DNA from 2 places in the Teredinibacter franksiae genome. Region 2 is predicted to be linked to the other one. Evidence: predicted binding sites of a transcription regulator. Region 2 holds the regulator's gene; the other holds the start of a gene.
The links. Region 2 encodes PhoB, which activates phosphate uptake and scavenging genes when phosphate is short. Its sites were predicted from a motif close to TGTCATAAANNTGTAACA; they were not measured.
Positions count from the first base shown of each region.

Region 1: olsF (bifunctional ornithine lipid synthase OlsF) is a predicted target of PhoB. The motif match lies at 2,325-2,342, and genes of this name have one in related genera.

Region 1 covers NZ_JACJUV010000001.1:1,604,410-1,611,377, forward strand. The annotation lists gene serB (phosphoserine phosphatase SerB) at 1-167, opposite strand, end outside; gene H5336_RS06460 (hypothetical protein) at 316-1,416, shown strand; gene H5336_RS06465 (DUF924 family protein) at 1,684-2,298, opposite strand; gene olsF (bifunctional ornithine lipid synthase OlsF) at 2,438-4,150, shown strand; gene H5336_RS06475 (MAPEG family protein) at 4,179-4,598, opposite strand; gene smrA (DNA endonuclease SmrA) at 4,607-5,182, opposite strand; gene ppnN (nucleotide 5'-monophosphate nucleosidase PpnN) at 5,191-6,558, opposite strand; gene H5336_RS06490 (FKBP-type peptidyl-prolyl cis-trans isomerase) at 6,597-6,968, opposite strand, start outside.
Region 2 covers NZ_JACJUV010000001.1:2,294,664-2,301,631, reverse strand. The annotation lists gene H5336_RS09530 (dicarboxylate/amino acid:cation symporter) at 59-1,369, opposite strand; gene H5336_RS09525 (HU family DNA-binding protein) at 1,387-1,662, opposite strand; gene ubiA (4-hydroxybenzoate octaprenyltransferase) at 1,788-2,687, shown strand; gene phoB (phosphate regulon transcriptional regulator PhoB) at 2,936-3,643, shown strand; gene phoR (phosphate regulon sensor histidine kinase PhoR) at 3,839-5,161, shown strand; gene H5336_RS09505 (GNAT family N-acetyltransferase) at 5,197-6,390, shown strand; gene H5336_RS23790 (glycine zipper domain-containing protein) at 6,566-6,787, opposite strand; gene H5336_RS09495 (right-handed parallel beta-helix repeat-containing protein) at 6,792-6,968, shown strand, end outside.

The DNA of each region.
Region 1 (6,968 bases), 690 kb from region 2:
CTACCATCGGGGATTTCAACCAACATGCCAAGCGACAGGTGATCGTGAATTACGGCCTGACCGATATCGAGCACATTACCATTGCCCTCCATCAGTATACGTGTGACCTCAGAGGTAACCCCAGGTCGATCGTGGCCAGAGATATTAATCAGAATGAGTTCTCGCACCTAACTTGCCTTTTTTAACTGCCAATTTCGGCGGCATTATATCGGATCAACACAAAAAATGATCGCCACCACTAAGAAACACTAACGCTTTGATTTTTGGAGATTTTTTCATTGCTCTCCAAGAAAAATGCCTCTAAGGTATTCGTTTATGTTCATGCTTGAGAGTGAGGTCTGTAGTTTGAAAATCCGCTTCCATGGCCTATCCCCACTCGCGGGTTGCCTGTTTGGGTTTATCAGCGGTGTGGCGCTGGTAAGCATGATCTGCCTCCCTCGACTTCAACAACTCAATGCCAACCACAACCAGAATTACGGTGACGCGCTCGCATCCATGGCGGCAAACCAGGCTATTGATGCTACGTTTAACCATGACCTGATTCGGCTTCAGGTCATTCTCCGTGACGTGATGGTAAACCCTGGCACTCGCCTAGCCACAATTCACGACGTGGAAAACAATCTACTCGTACAAGCCGGGGACTCACGAGCCCTGGATGAAATACCTCAAACTTTCACCGCAGCCATTGTACTGCACGATAGTATTGCGGGTTACGTATCGGTTACGCTAGACAAAACCCCCGCCATCAGCGGTGCGCTTGCGCTCTTTGCCCTTCTCACCATTCTCGCACTGCTACTGCTGCTCGGCTGGGAACTTCACAGAATTGGCTCATTCGAATTTCAGCGCAACGCGTCTACTTCGCCCCAGGACCAAGATAAACAGAACAACACAGAGCAAGAGCTGGCGCATGAAGAACTACCCAAGGTATATGGAATCATTCATATCAAAAATCTAGGCGTTTTAAAGCAACAACTTAACGGAGAGAGTTTTCGAAAAACGCTGGGGGAAGTAGAAGAAACCATCAGCGACGTATTAGCGCTGTACAACGGTGCGGAATACCAACTAGAGAACGACCAATTCCGACTCACCTTTTATGCTAATGATGCAACAAACGAAGCGCTATTTCGCGCCGCCTGCAGCGCTTGGCTTATTGTCGAACTCGCCAGCATCACCAACAATATACCGCTAGACCTCGCAGCGTTTGTGTCCGCCAATCATCTCGACCTAGCGCCCGCCAACCTGCCCATCGCAGGGTTGGTACTGGAGTCGCACGCCGCCAGTGACGATCTTATTCGCCGCCGCCTGCAATTTTTGGATGTTGGCGCCATGAATGGTCGCAAAGTGGTCTCCAGCTTTGAACAACCTTTTCAGTCACTGCTAGAAAAACAGCGTTCACAATTGGCACGACTGTATTAGCTAAAATTTTAGGGCACCGCTGATAACGAATGCTAGCCTTTGCGCAGTATGGTAACCCTTAGTGTAAGACGAACTGCGTAGCGGAAGGTTCGCTACCTTTCAAAGCAGCAGCCGTTCAAAGCAACAATAACGCTAGTAATGGCTGCTCCCTTAAGGGTTTTGCGTGTGATTCACGCGCAGCCATAATCAATCAATAAAGGTGCCCTTTAGTCTTGTCTTGAAAACTTCAGTACCCTAATTTTACCGGTGGTAACTCAACCATTACGCCTACTGCCCATAGCGTTTACCGCCACTGTTTAGGTACTCCACCTCTGCTTCGGTAGATGCTCTACCTAAAACATCATTCCGATGGGGAAATCGCCCAAACCGCTCAACAATAGCTTTGTGTTCTATTGCATAATTAAAGGAACCCTCAACAATTTTTCTATACGGGGCTTCGGCCAAGTTTGAGAGCTGCTCAAACGCCGCCACCCCTTGAGTTTGACGGCTCAGTGACTCAGCGTGCTGCAATGGCATATAAAGGAACACCCTCTGTATTGGGTGCAACGATTCCTGCAGCCCCCGCGCCTCCATAGAGTCCAACATCTGTAGCGCTAGCGCATCAAAAGAAAAAGCTTTCGCAGACTTACGGAAACAATTACGACTAAACTGGTCAAAGAGCACAATCATCGCTAGCGACTCTGCCGCTCCGAACGCAGATATCAACTCCGATGATTGCTCCATTTTTGCCGCCAAGGGTTCAAATAAATGTGCAAAACGCTCCCGGATCATTGCATCCAACTGCTCCCCACCGCTAAACCACCTTTTGGCGGCTTGAGGCAACATTTCTGGATTCGTTTCACACCCCTGGAACCAAAAGCTATTGATATCTGTATAAGCCATACTCAAACACCCAATCTTCAACTGCCTGTCATATTAAAGTCATCTCGAGCGCTTAACCTTCCGACCACAAAAGCAATTCTAGGCCAAGAAAGGCGTTACCAGCGGCACTCAAAAAAGTTTCAGCGGAAACCAGCTTACGATGATTAATGTTGAAAAAGCTATAACCAATAAATTCCCAACGTTCGCCAACCGGCCTGCGCTGCTACGTAAACCCACGTTAACACTGCTAAAAAAACTGATTTATGAAAATGAAATTAATGATTTTCTCCGAAGCCACACGCAGGATAAAGGCTTTAATTTTGTCGATCGAGTATTTGAATTTTTTAACTTTAACTACACTATAAGTTCAAAAGACAAAAGCCGTATTCCGGCATCAGGCGGTGTTGTTATCATTGCCAACCATCCCATTGGCTCCCTCGACGGGCTGGCCATGTTAAAACTAGTAAGTGAAGTGCGCGACGACGTTAAAATTGTTGCCAACGATATGCTGATGAATTTCGAAGCCCTGCATGAGCTGTTTATCCCCTTAGATAACATGACCGGCGGCGGCGCTAGACGCAGCTACAAACGTGTTATTCATGCACTAAAGCAAGACCAAGCCATCATTGTATTTCCAGCAGGCGAGGTATCCAGAGTGCGGCCAACGGGCGTAAGGGATACCCAGTGGCGGCCAGGTTTTTTACATTTTGCTCGAAAATCACAGTCTCCCATACTGCCTGTTCATATCCACGCGAAAAATTCGCTGCTTTTTTACGGTGCCTCGGCCATTTTCAAACCCCTCGGCACGGCCTTGCTCGCCCACGAGATGTTTAACAAACGTTCCAGCAGCATTCACTTTAGTGTTGGAGATCTAATTCCTTCGGAGTCTCTAAAAACAGACCAGCTTCTTGATCGCACACTGGTCAAGCGTATTAAAAAACACCTTTATAATATCGGCCATTCAAACACAAACACATTCTCAACCCAGAAAAAAATTGCTCGCGCCGAACCCATTGAAAAACTACACAAAGAACTACAGCAAGCAAAAAAAATCGGCGCCACGCGGGATAACAATGAAATCTATTTACTTGATTATCATCGTGATTCAGCGGTATTGAGAGAAGTTGGTAGGCTGCGCGAACTGACCTTTCGTGAAGTTGGAGAAGGCACAGGCCAAAAACGAGATACAGACAACTACGACCGCCACTATAAGCATTTGGTTTTGTGGAACGTCAAAAATCAGGAAATTGCTGGTTCTTATAGGCTTGGGGAAGGCCAATCTATTCTCGCCCGGCGAGGCATACAGGGCCTCTATACCAGCAGCCTATATCGATTCGAACCGGCAATGGAAAAATATTTTAACGAAGGCGTAGAACTAGGGAGAAGCTTTGTTGCACCACAATACTGGGGGAAGGCCTGTCTCGATTATTTATGGCAGGGCTTGGGCGCCTATCTGGCCCACAACCCTCAAATTCGATATCTAATAGGGCCTGTTAGCATGAGCGCAGAGTATCCCCGAGAACTGATGGATATGCTGGTCTACTTTTACCACCGCTACTATGCCTGCCCGGAACATTTAGCCAAGGCTAATCACCCCTACCTGCTCTCGACTGAAAGAATGGAGCAACTAGCAAATCATTTCGGTGAACACAACGCAGACGATGCTTTTGATTTTATGCAGCAGTACTTTGTACAAAAAGGACACAGGCTACCAGTACTATTCAAACAATATACCGCATTATTTGAACCCGGCGGATTTCAATCCATTGTATTCAGCCGCGACCCAAGCTTTGGCGACTGCCTAGATGGCCTTTGCATGGCCGATATTACCAAGCTCAAAATGAATAAACGCAAACGCTATATTGGTTTTTAACACCAATCAGCACATAAAGAGCCTCCAATTAAACCGCAGTAGCGCTCGCGGAAATCACCAGTGTGATCCACATCAGTAATAGCACTATTATTCCCAGCCAAAAAATCAGCATGCGGTGTATAACATTGTTGTACACCGCGTGAATGTAAGCGTGCACAATTCTCGCACCAACATAAACCCAACCCAAGGTAATCATCCAAAGCGTTTCCACCTGCAGAACAATGGCCAATACCGAAACCACATAAAACAGCACAGGAGTTTCAAACATATTGGATAAATGGCGGCCGCCGGCAAGAATTTGGGTAGGAATTTCAGCGTCTTTACATTGAAAAACACGGTAGTAACTTAAGCTTACCGTACGAGTACGTACGGATTTAAGCCGTAAAATAAATTGGCATACAATAAATAAAAACACAAAAGCGACTAACGCAAACATGGGATAAAGCATATCAATTCCTATTTTTGATGGCGTGCGTGCCGTTCTTTTGTTTCCAACTTATTTTTATCACTTTTTTTGAGTAGCACGTAAGTAGCCCCATAACTGCCGTGGCGTTTTTGCGCTGTATGAAACGCCAGAACTTCGTCAAATTGCGGTAACCAATGCGCGACACAGCTTTTTAGTAACGCGGGAGTTTCTCTTCCCTCGCCCTTGCCATGGGTAACAAGCGCACAACGCACATCGGTTTCACGGCAATCTTGAATAAACTGAAAAACACTTTTACGTGCCAGCTCTACCGTCAGCCGGTGCAAATCTAGGCGAGCGTCGAGTGCGTACTTGCCCAAACGAAGATTTTTAAATACGCCATGCTGAACACCAGGGCGCTGATAGCTGAGCACAGCAAGCGGGTCAACGCGCTCAACGGGTACGGAAAGCGGGTCTTGTTTAGGTTCAGACAACGATTGTGCCGCCAGCCGTCGCTTTTCCTTATCGACATCGCCATCTTTTAAGGCGTCTAAGCTGACCCGCTTTGGCGTTGTTATGGGCTGCACATCGTCGCCTAGCAGGCTACCGAAATCGTTATCGTCTGTCATATCGCCACTTACTGAACTATTCGATAGCAGGGAATATAATGAGTGGTTGGAATTTTCATTCGCTTTTGACTAACAAAGGAACGAAGTAATGCATCAAGTGGCGCAATAATCTCGGCATCCCCATGAATTTCATAGGGGCCTTTTTCCGCAACGGCTTTAATACCATGCTCTTTTACATTGCCGTCAACAATACCGGAAAATGCCCGCCGTAAATTGGAGGCCAATTCATTTACTGGCTGCTGCTTATGTAATTTTAACGCTGCCATAGCCTCGTGGGTTGGCCGAAAGGGTTCTTGGAAATCCTGCTCTATTTTTATGACCCAATTAAAGTAGTAGGCGTCGTGAGTAAGCTGGCGATAAGCTGTTACCTCAGCCATGCCCAAACGCATTTTTCGCGCAACTTCAACAGGGTCACCCAACACTATGTCGTAGCGCTGCTGCGCTTCGCTACCCAACGCTGCGCCAATGAAATTATCGATTTGATTAAAATAATCAGCAGATGAGTCCGGTCCAGAAAAAATCAGCGGAAACGGCAAGCGCTTATTTTCCGGGTGAAGCAGAATACCGAGGATATACAAAATTTCTTCTGCCGTACCTACGCCGCCAGGAAATACCACTATACCGTGACCAGTACGCACAAAGGCTTCCAAACGTTTTTCTATGTCTGGCATGATCACCAGCTCATTAACTATGGGGTTCGGCGCCTCTGCGGCAATAATACCCGGTTCAGTAATGCCAATATACCGACCCGTTAAGCGTTGCTTCGCATGCCCAAAGGTTGCTCCCTTCATAGGCCCTTTCATGGCGCCCGGACCACAGCCCGTACAAATATCCATACCGCGCAGGCCTAGCTGGTAACCCACTTCCTTTGCGTAATCGTATTCTTCTTCACCAATGGCGTGGCCGCCCCAGCAAACAATTATATTGGGGGGAGTATTGGTATGCAGTAACTCGGAGTTTCTCAGTATGTGGAAAACACCATTGGTGATGCCTTCCGAAGAAGAAAAATCGGTATCGCAATTTTCCAGCAGCTCGTTATTAACGTAAATAATATCGCGCAACGCCGAAAACAAGTGCTCTTTAATACCCTGAATCATTTCACCATCAACAAACGCATTAGCCGGCGCATTTTCGATACGCAGCTTTATACCTCGCTCTTGCTGAACAACATCCACGGAAAAGTCCGAGAAGGTATCCAGCACCTCCTTGGTATTATCCGTTTCCGAACCCGTATTTAATGCCGCCAATGCACAGCGACGAAAAGTTTCGTAAACATCGACGTTACTGCGATCAATAAGACCCGCAACCTCCTGTTGCGACAGTACATTAAGGGTATTATCAGGTGAAACTAATACCGAATTTTTTTCTTCGGACATGCGAGCACTCACTTTATTTCTACTTTCGGTGGAATTGATTAATGGACATGCCCGTGATCAATCTCTTCTTCGGTTGCCTCACGAACAGACTCAACGGCTACGTCAAACTTTAATACCTGCCCAGCTAGTTCGTGATTACCGTCAATGGTAATGCCATCATCAGCCACTTCTTTTACCACTACATACTGTGCATCGCCCTCGGGGGATTGCGCTTGAAACTCCATACCCACGTCTATTTTTTCAATGCCGGAGAAGGCTTCACGCGGGAGTGTTTGAATCAGCTCCTCTGCAAACTCGCCATAACCATCGGCGGGCTGAACAACCACTTGCTTTTTATCACCCTCAACACAGCCTTCCAGCTCACGCTCCAATCCCGGAATAATGTTACCGGCACCAGCCAAATAGGTCAG
Region 2 (6,968 bases):
TTTTTTTGTCAGCCGTTCGGTTTTTGTACGACGACATTTTACGTTTCAGCTTTGTGGTTTAATTCTGAGGCTTGGGAAGGTTGTCGGTTATCGCAATAGCCGTTTGCTCTCCTTCGGTTCTTGCCACAAAAGTTGCACAGCAACTATCGCTGAACACGTTCACGGCTGTTCGCAACATATCCAGAATTCGATCGGTGACCAATAATAAACCAATGCCTTCTGCCGGCAAGCCAACAGCTGAGAGAATTACGGCGATTGCCACTAGGCTGGCGGCGGGTATACCGGCAACGCCAATGGAGGTTAATAGTGCGATGAGCACAATGGTAAATTGCGTAGCAAAGGTGAGGTCGAGGCCATAGGCCTGAGCGATAAACATAGCGGCTACACATTCGTATAGCGCTGTTCCGTCCATGTTAATGGTGGCTCCTAGGGGCAGTACAAACGATGTTGTGCGGTTGGAAACGCCCACATTCTTTTCCATACATTCCATGGTGATGGGCAGGGTGCCGGAGGAAGAAGCGGTGGAAAATGCGGTTAGCAGGGAGGGCGCCATGGCGCGAAACTGCGCTAATGGATTTACCCCGGCAACAAATTTGAGCACCAGTGGCATAGTGACAAAAACATGTATGCCCAATGCAAGCACAACGCAGATAAAAAAGATCATCATCGGTAAAAAAGATTCGATGCCCGTTTCGGCAATGGTGTTGCCCACTAGCCCAAAAACACCAATGGGTGTGAACTTCATAATGAACATGGTAATGCCCATCATGGTTTCGAAGATGCCCTGCCAGAAATTACTCAAGGTTTCTTTCAGTGGGTTGTCGATGCGCGTCATAAAGAAGCCGAACAATAAACCGAAGCAAATCAACCCCAGCATTTGCCCATCGGCGGCGGCTTTTACGATGTTTGGCGGCAGCATGCGGTGGAATACGGCGGCTATATCACCGGTGCCTTTGCCTTCAATTTTTTCCAGTGCCTGGCTAACCTGCTCGGTACTGCTTAGGTTTAAGCGGTCTTTGGCGGGTTCGCCGTCGATAATGCCGGGGGTGAGTAGGTTAACTACCAGCAGGCCGGTTAGAATCGCCATTAGGCTCGAGGCCATATAAAAACCCAGTGTTTTGCCGCCAAGTCGGCCGAGATCGCTGCCCTGCCCAAGCGTGGATACCCCGCTAATAATCGACGATAAAATCAGCGGAACGATGATCATCTTAAGACCGTTGAGAAACAGCTTTCCAACAAACGCCATGGACGATTGGATATGGGCTCCAGCGGCGATGTCGTTTGCGTTTAATTGGAAAACCATGAGGCCGCAAACAATGGCTGCGAATATGGCGATGAGAATTTGCCAGTGTAGAGGCAGCTTTAGCATCCTGAGCTCCTGGTGATTTATTGGTCGACGAGAGCGCGCAGTTTTGCGCTGGGTTTAAACTGCACCTGCCTTTTTTCTGGAATGTGCAGTGTTTCGCCAGTTTGCGGGTTTTTACCCGTACGGGCGGCGCGTTTTTTAGGGGTAAAGCTGCCAAAGCCCACAAGTGAAATTGATTCGTTGCGCGCGAGTGCATTGGTGATTTGTTCGAACAAGCTGGACACAGCGTCGTCGGCCTCGCGTGACGATAGGTTTGCGGCTTTGGCCACGGTTTGGATAAGGTCAGTTTTTCGCATTGTTATTTTACTGTGGGTAAAGGGTAGAATATTACCGTGATTACATGTGCATGATGTTCAAATGCATGACACCCATTCGGTGAGCACCTTCGCCGGGTCAATATAACACTATAAGCTCTCCATTCATGAATGCCCACTCGAACAAGCACACACTGCCGGCCTCACCGGGGAAACTGATCAGTTATTTTCGCCTGATGCGACTTAACCGCCCTGTTGGTATTTACTTGGTGCTGTGGCCAACGTTGTGGTCGCTGTGGCTTGCGGCAGAAGGGGTTCCGGACCTAAAAATGCTGAGTATTTTTGTTGCTGGTGTTGTGTTAATGCGATCGGCGGGCTGTGTTATTAATGATTTTGCCGATCGCAAAGTCGATGGTCATGTAAAACGCACGGCTGGCCGCCCGATAGTCGTTGGCCATGTGTCAGCTTTCGAAGCGGCGGCACTGTTTGTATTGCTGGCATTTAGCGCATTTGTGCTGGTGCTTTTTACCAACGAACTTACGGTCTATCTGTCTTTTGGTGGCGTTGCGCTGGCGTTTATTTACCCCTTTATGAAGCGCTACACCCACCTGCCACAGGTAGTGCTAGGGGCCGCTTTTGCCTGGGCGGTGCCGATGGCGTTCGCCGCTCAGGCGGGGGAGCTTAGCCCCGACATCTGGGTGTTGTACACCGCCGTCGTTCTGTGGACTGTGGCTTATGATACTTTTTACGCCATGGTCGATCGTGATGACGATATTAAAATCGGGGTGAAATCCACGGCCATACTGTTTGGCGAGGCTGACCGGGTAATGACCGGCGTTCTACAGTTTATGACGGTGATGGCGCTAGGTATGGTTGGTCAGAAATTTGAGCTGGGTTGGATCTATAGCCTCTCGGTTTTGCTGGCGGCTTGTTTGATGGTGTGGCAGCAGTTCCTTATTCGCAATCGAGAGCGGCAAGCATGCTTTAAAGCGTTTTTAAATAATAACTGGGTTGGTATGGTGCTTTTCGTGGGCCTGCTGTTGGACTACCAATTACTGCACCAATAAAGTTCAAATAGTGTGTTTTTGCTGTATTTCCCACCGAAAATACAGCAAATGCTAGAAAATCATGGCTTTGTTAGGCCGTGTCATAAAAGATTCACAAAACCTTTATTTAATTGGGGTTGATTCGGTGAACCTTCTATTCTCAAAAGATAAGCTTTTGTTGAGGTAGCATTTGAGAGGTCGCCGTTTAGTGCCGGTGATCAAGCTTTAAGGAGCATCGGCAAATGCCCAACAAGCAAGGTGAAACCTTCATGGTTGATAAAAAGATTCTTGTCGTTGACGACGAACGCGCTATACGCGATATGCTCCGGGTAGCGCTGGAAATGGCCGACTACACCGTGATGGAAGCGGGTGATGCTCAGGAGGCCCATAAGATCATCGTGGATGCCCGCCCAGACCTTATCCTGCTCGATTGGATGATGCCGGGTATTAGTGGTATAGAGCTGGCGCGACGTCTCAAAAGTGATGAGGTGACTCGGGAGATTCCCATCATTCTGCTTACCGCCAAAAGCGAAGAAGACAACAAAATCCAAGGGTTGGATCTTGGTGCCGATGATTACATTACCAAGCCTTTCTCTCCCCGTGAACTGGTGGCCCGTTTGCGCGCGGTGCTGCGCCGTAGCGATGCGCTGGCGAGTGGCGAACCTATCGCGGTAGAGGGACTTTGCCTAGACCCTGTTAGCCACCGGGTGACTATCAGCGATCTGCCGATACAGTTAGGGCCAACCGAATACCGGCTGTTGGAGTTCTTCCTTACTCATCAAGAAAGAGTATACTCCCGCAATCACTTGCTGGACTGTGTGTGGGGCGGCAATGTCTATGTTGAAGAGCGAACAGTCGATGTGCATATTCGACGTTTACGCAAGGCGATTCAACTGGGTGGCCACGACAGGTTGGTACAGACCATTCGTGGTGCAGGTTATCGCTTCTCCAATAAATTTTTGGTAACAACTGAATAACTGACAGCCGATTGATTAGAGGTTTCCTCAAAAGAAGTCGGGTAAAATTGCGGCGAGTAGAAGTGTCTACATAAATTGGAGTTTTGTGCGAGCTTAGTCAATTGGGGCCGTTCGCATACAACAGCTTAATTAACGGGCAGAGAATCGGCTAGGCTAAACTGGCCTTTTGGGTTGCCGAGTAAATAGAACCACTCCATGTTTCGAAAGGGTATAGCGACCGAACTCTGGTGGCTGATGGTGTATCTGTGCGTGGCACTGGCGATAGGCTTTATGCTGGGCGCTGTTTGGCCGGCCCTGTTCCTTGGTGCATTGGTGTATCTCGGCTGGATACTCTATCAAATTCAACAACTTGAAAAGTGGGTTACCGTCGTTCGGGTAAACGGTCTGCGAGACCATAAATTGCGCGGTATCTGGGGAGAAGTTGCTGAAGATATTGAGCTAATGATTAAGCGCGCGGATAAGGGCAAGCACCGTTTGCAACAGGTGGTTGCCCGTGTGCAGGACATGACGTCGGCACTCACGGATGGCGTTATCATTGTCGATAATGACGATAATATTGAGTGGTGCAACCGCTCCGCCGAGCGACAGTTTGATTTTGAACCTCAGGACATCGGCCGCAAGCTTACCAACTACATTCGTCACCCCACCTTTGTTAGTTACTACGACAGTGACGAGTACGAAGAGCCTTTAGACTTGCCCTCCAAGCATCATGAAGGCGAATTTCTGCAATTTCATATACACCGTTTTGGTGAAGGCGATCGTTTAGTCATTGTTCGCGATATTACCCGTGTCGCCAATCTTGAGCGCATGCGCAAAGACTTCGTCGCAAATGTCTCCCATGAATTACGTACACCGCTTACGGTGTTAGGTGGCTATCTGGAAACGATGGTTGACGCCGCCGATAACCTGCCGCCGACTTGGGCGCGCGCATTGGATCAAATGCGTGATCAGACCAAGCGTATGACCTCATTGATTACTGATCTTCTCACGCTCTCGCGGCTTGAAACCGAAGACCGGCAAACCGGCCAAGAGCCGGTGAGTTTGCGGCCATTAATCGAACAAATTATTGCGGATGCGAAAGTGCTGAGTGGGGACCACCAGCATGTGTTCAATGTTGATTGTGAACCCTCCATTCAGCTTGTTGGGCAAGAAAATGAGCTTCGCAGTGCGTTCGCTAACCTGGTGTATAACGCGGTGAACTACACACCGGATGGGCGTGAAATCTCTGTGGATGTAGAGCTCACTCCGCTGCAACTCATAGTAAAAATTAAAGATAACGGTAATGGTATTGAACCCCGTCACTTGCCACGGTTAACCGAGCGTTTTTATCGTATAGATGAGGGGCGTTCTCGGGAGTCGGGTGGCACTGGCCTCGGTCTTTCAATTGTGAAACATATTCTTATGCGGCATGATGCGGAGCTGAGAATTCGCAGTAAAATGCACAAGGGCAGTACCTTCTCCTGTCATTTTCCGTTAAAACGTTTTACCAATAGTTCGGTTGAACAAGTACACTCCTGACCTCCGATATTGATGGTTCAGAGGGGAAGGGTTAATTGCAGATACAATTTCTAACATCCATCCTCGATTGCTCAGCCAGTGAGTGGGACGCGCTTTGGCCCCTTGCTTACCCCTTTACAAAACATGCCTTTCTTGCAGCACTTGAAACTTCGGGAAGCACAACAGCTGAAACCGGGTGGCAGCCCGCGCATGTGCTAGTACGACAAAATGGGCAGGTTGTTGCTGTTATGCCGTTGTACCAAAAAAGCCATTCATACGGAGAGTATGTGTTCGATTGGAGCTGGGCCGACGCCTGCCAGCGAGCGGGTATTCAATATTACCCCAAACTGCTGTGCGCAATACCCTTCACGCCGGCCACCGGGCCAAGATTAGGTTTTATAGCGAGTTTAACTACTGCACAAAAGCAAGAGGCTGTTCAAACTATTGAGCAGGCCGTGCAAGAAAAGCTGGAGCAGTTGGGGGGGTCGGGTTTTCACTGTTTATTTCCCTCCGCAAAAGAGCGGCCATTATTTTCTAACGAAAAATACGCCCAGCGACAGGGGTGCCAATTTCACTGGTTTAACGCAAACTTTGAAAGCTTTGATGATTTTTTGTCGACGTTTAATTCGCGTAAAAGAAAAAACATTAAACGTGAACGTCAAAAAGTTGTGGCGCAGGGGCTATGCTTTAACATGCGACTTGCCGCTGAATTGAATAGCGACGACTGGAAAAGCTTTTATCTTTTGTACCAGCGGACTTACTTTAAACGCAGTGGCCACCAAGGGTATTTAACCGCTGATTTTTTTCAGCAATTGGCAAAAGCCTTACCGCAGCAAGTGCTGTTGTGTAGCGCGCATAAGCATAATCTAGACAGCCCAATGGTGGCCGGCGCTCTCTACCTTAGAGACAGCAGCACACTTTACGGTCGCTATTGGGGTACGCAGGAAGATCTTGATGGCCTGCATTTCGAGACCTGTTATTACCAGGGTATTGACTACGCGATAAAAGAAAAATTGCAGCGTTTTGACCCTGGTGCTCAGGGAGAGCATAAAATACAGCGTGGGTTTACGCCGGTTAAAACCTGCTCCTATCATTGGTTGAAAATCCCTGAATTACACAATGCGGTGAAACACTTTGTAGTGGAAGAGCAGCAGCACAATAACGCCTACTGTGAAGATGGCAGGCGTTATTTGCCGTTCAAAGAAGGGTGTAATGTTGTGTCTAGTGAAAAATTACTTGAGAACTTTTGATATAAGTCTAAGCGTGCTTTTTGTGATGGTGATCGCCGTTTAATTGGTTTGGTTTTGTGGTGTTTTTAGAACAAGATAATCGTAAAAATGGCCAAATACTAGGCGTGGTGTCTCGACATTTTAAGTTTCAAGCCGTATTTTGGTGGGCTCTTTAAAGCCTATTGCTGGAGTATATTCAAATGGCTATTCGAGTCGCCTGTTTTCTTTGCTTTTTCTCTATTTTGACAGCCTGTGGTGGAGATGGAGATCCTGCCAGTTCGACTCCCACAGCAGCGCCTACAACAGCACCTACAACAGAGCCCACAGCAGCGCCTACAGCAGAGCCCACAGCAGCGCCTACAACAGAGCCCACAGCAGAGCCCACAACTGCACCTAATGGAGACCGGGTAACCAGCATAGTTTTGAGCGCTAGCAATATTGACGACGGATTACCGCAGCAGATAGAGGCGGTAGTGAGCCCCTCGAATGCGGCTAATCCTAGCGTAAGCTGGAGTGTGGACGATACCAGTATTGCCACCATTTCGTCAGATGGTGTGATTACGCCCAAAATGGATGGGGCCGTAACGGTTACCGCCATG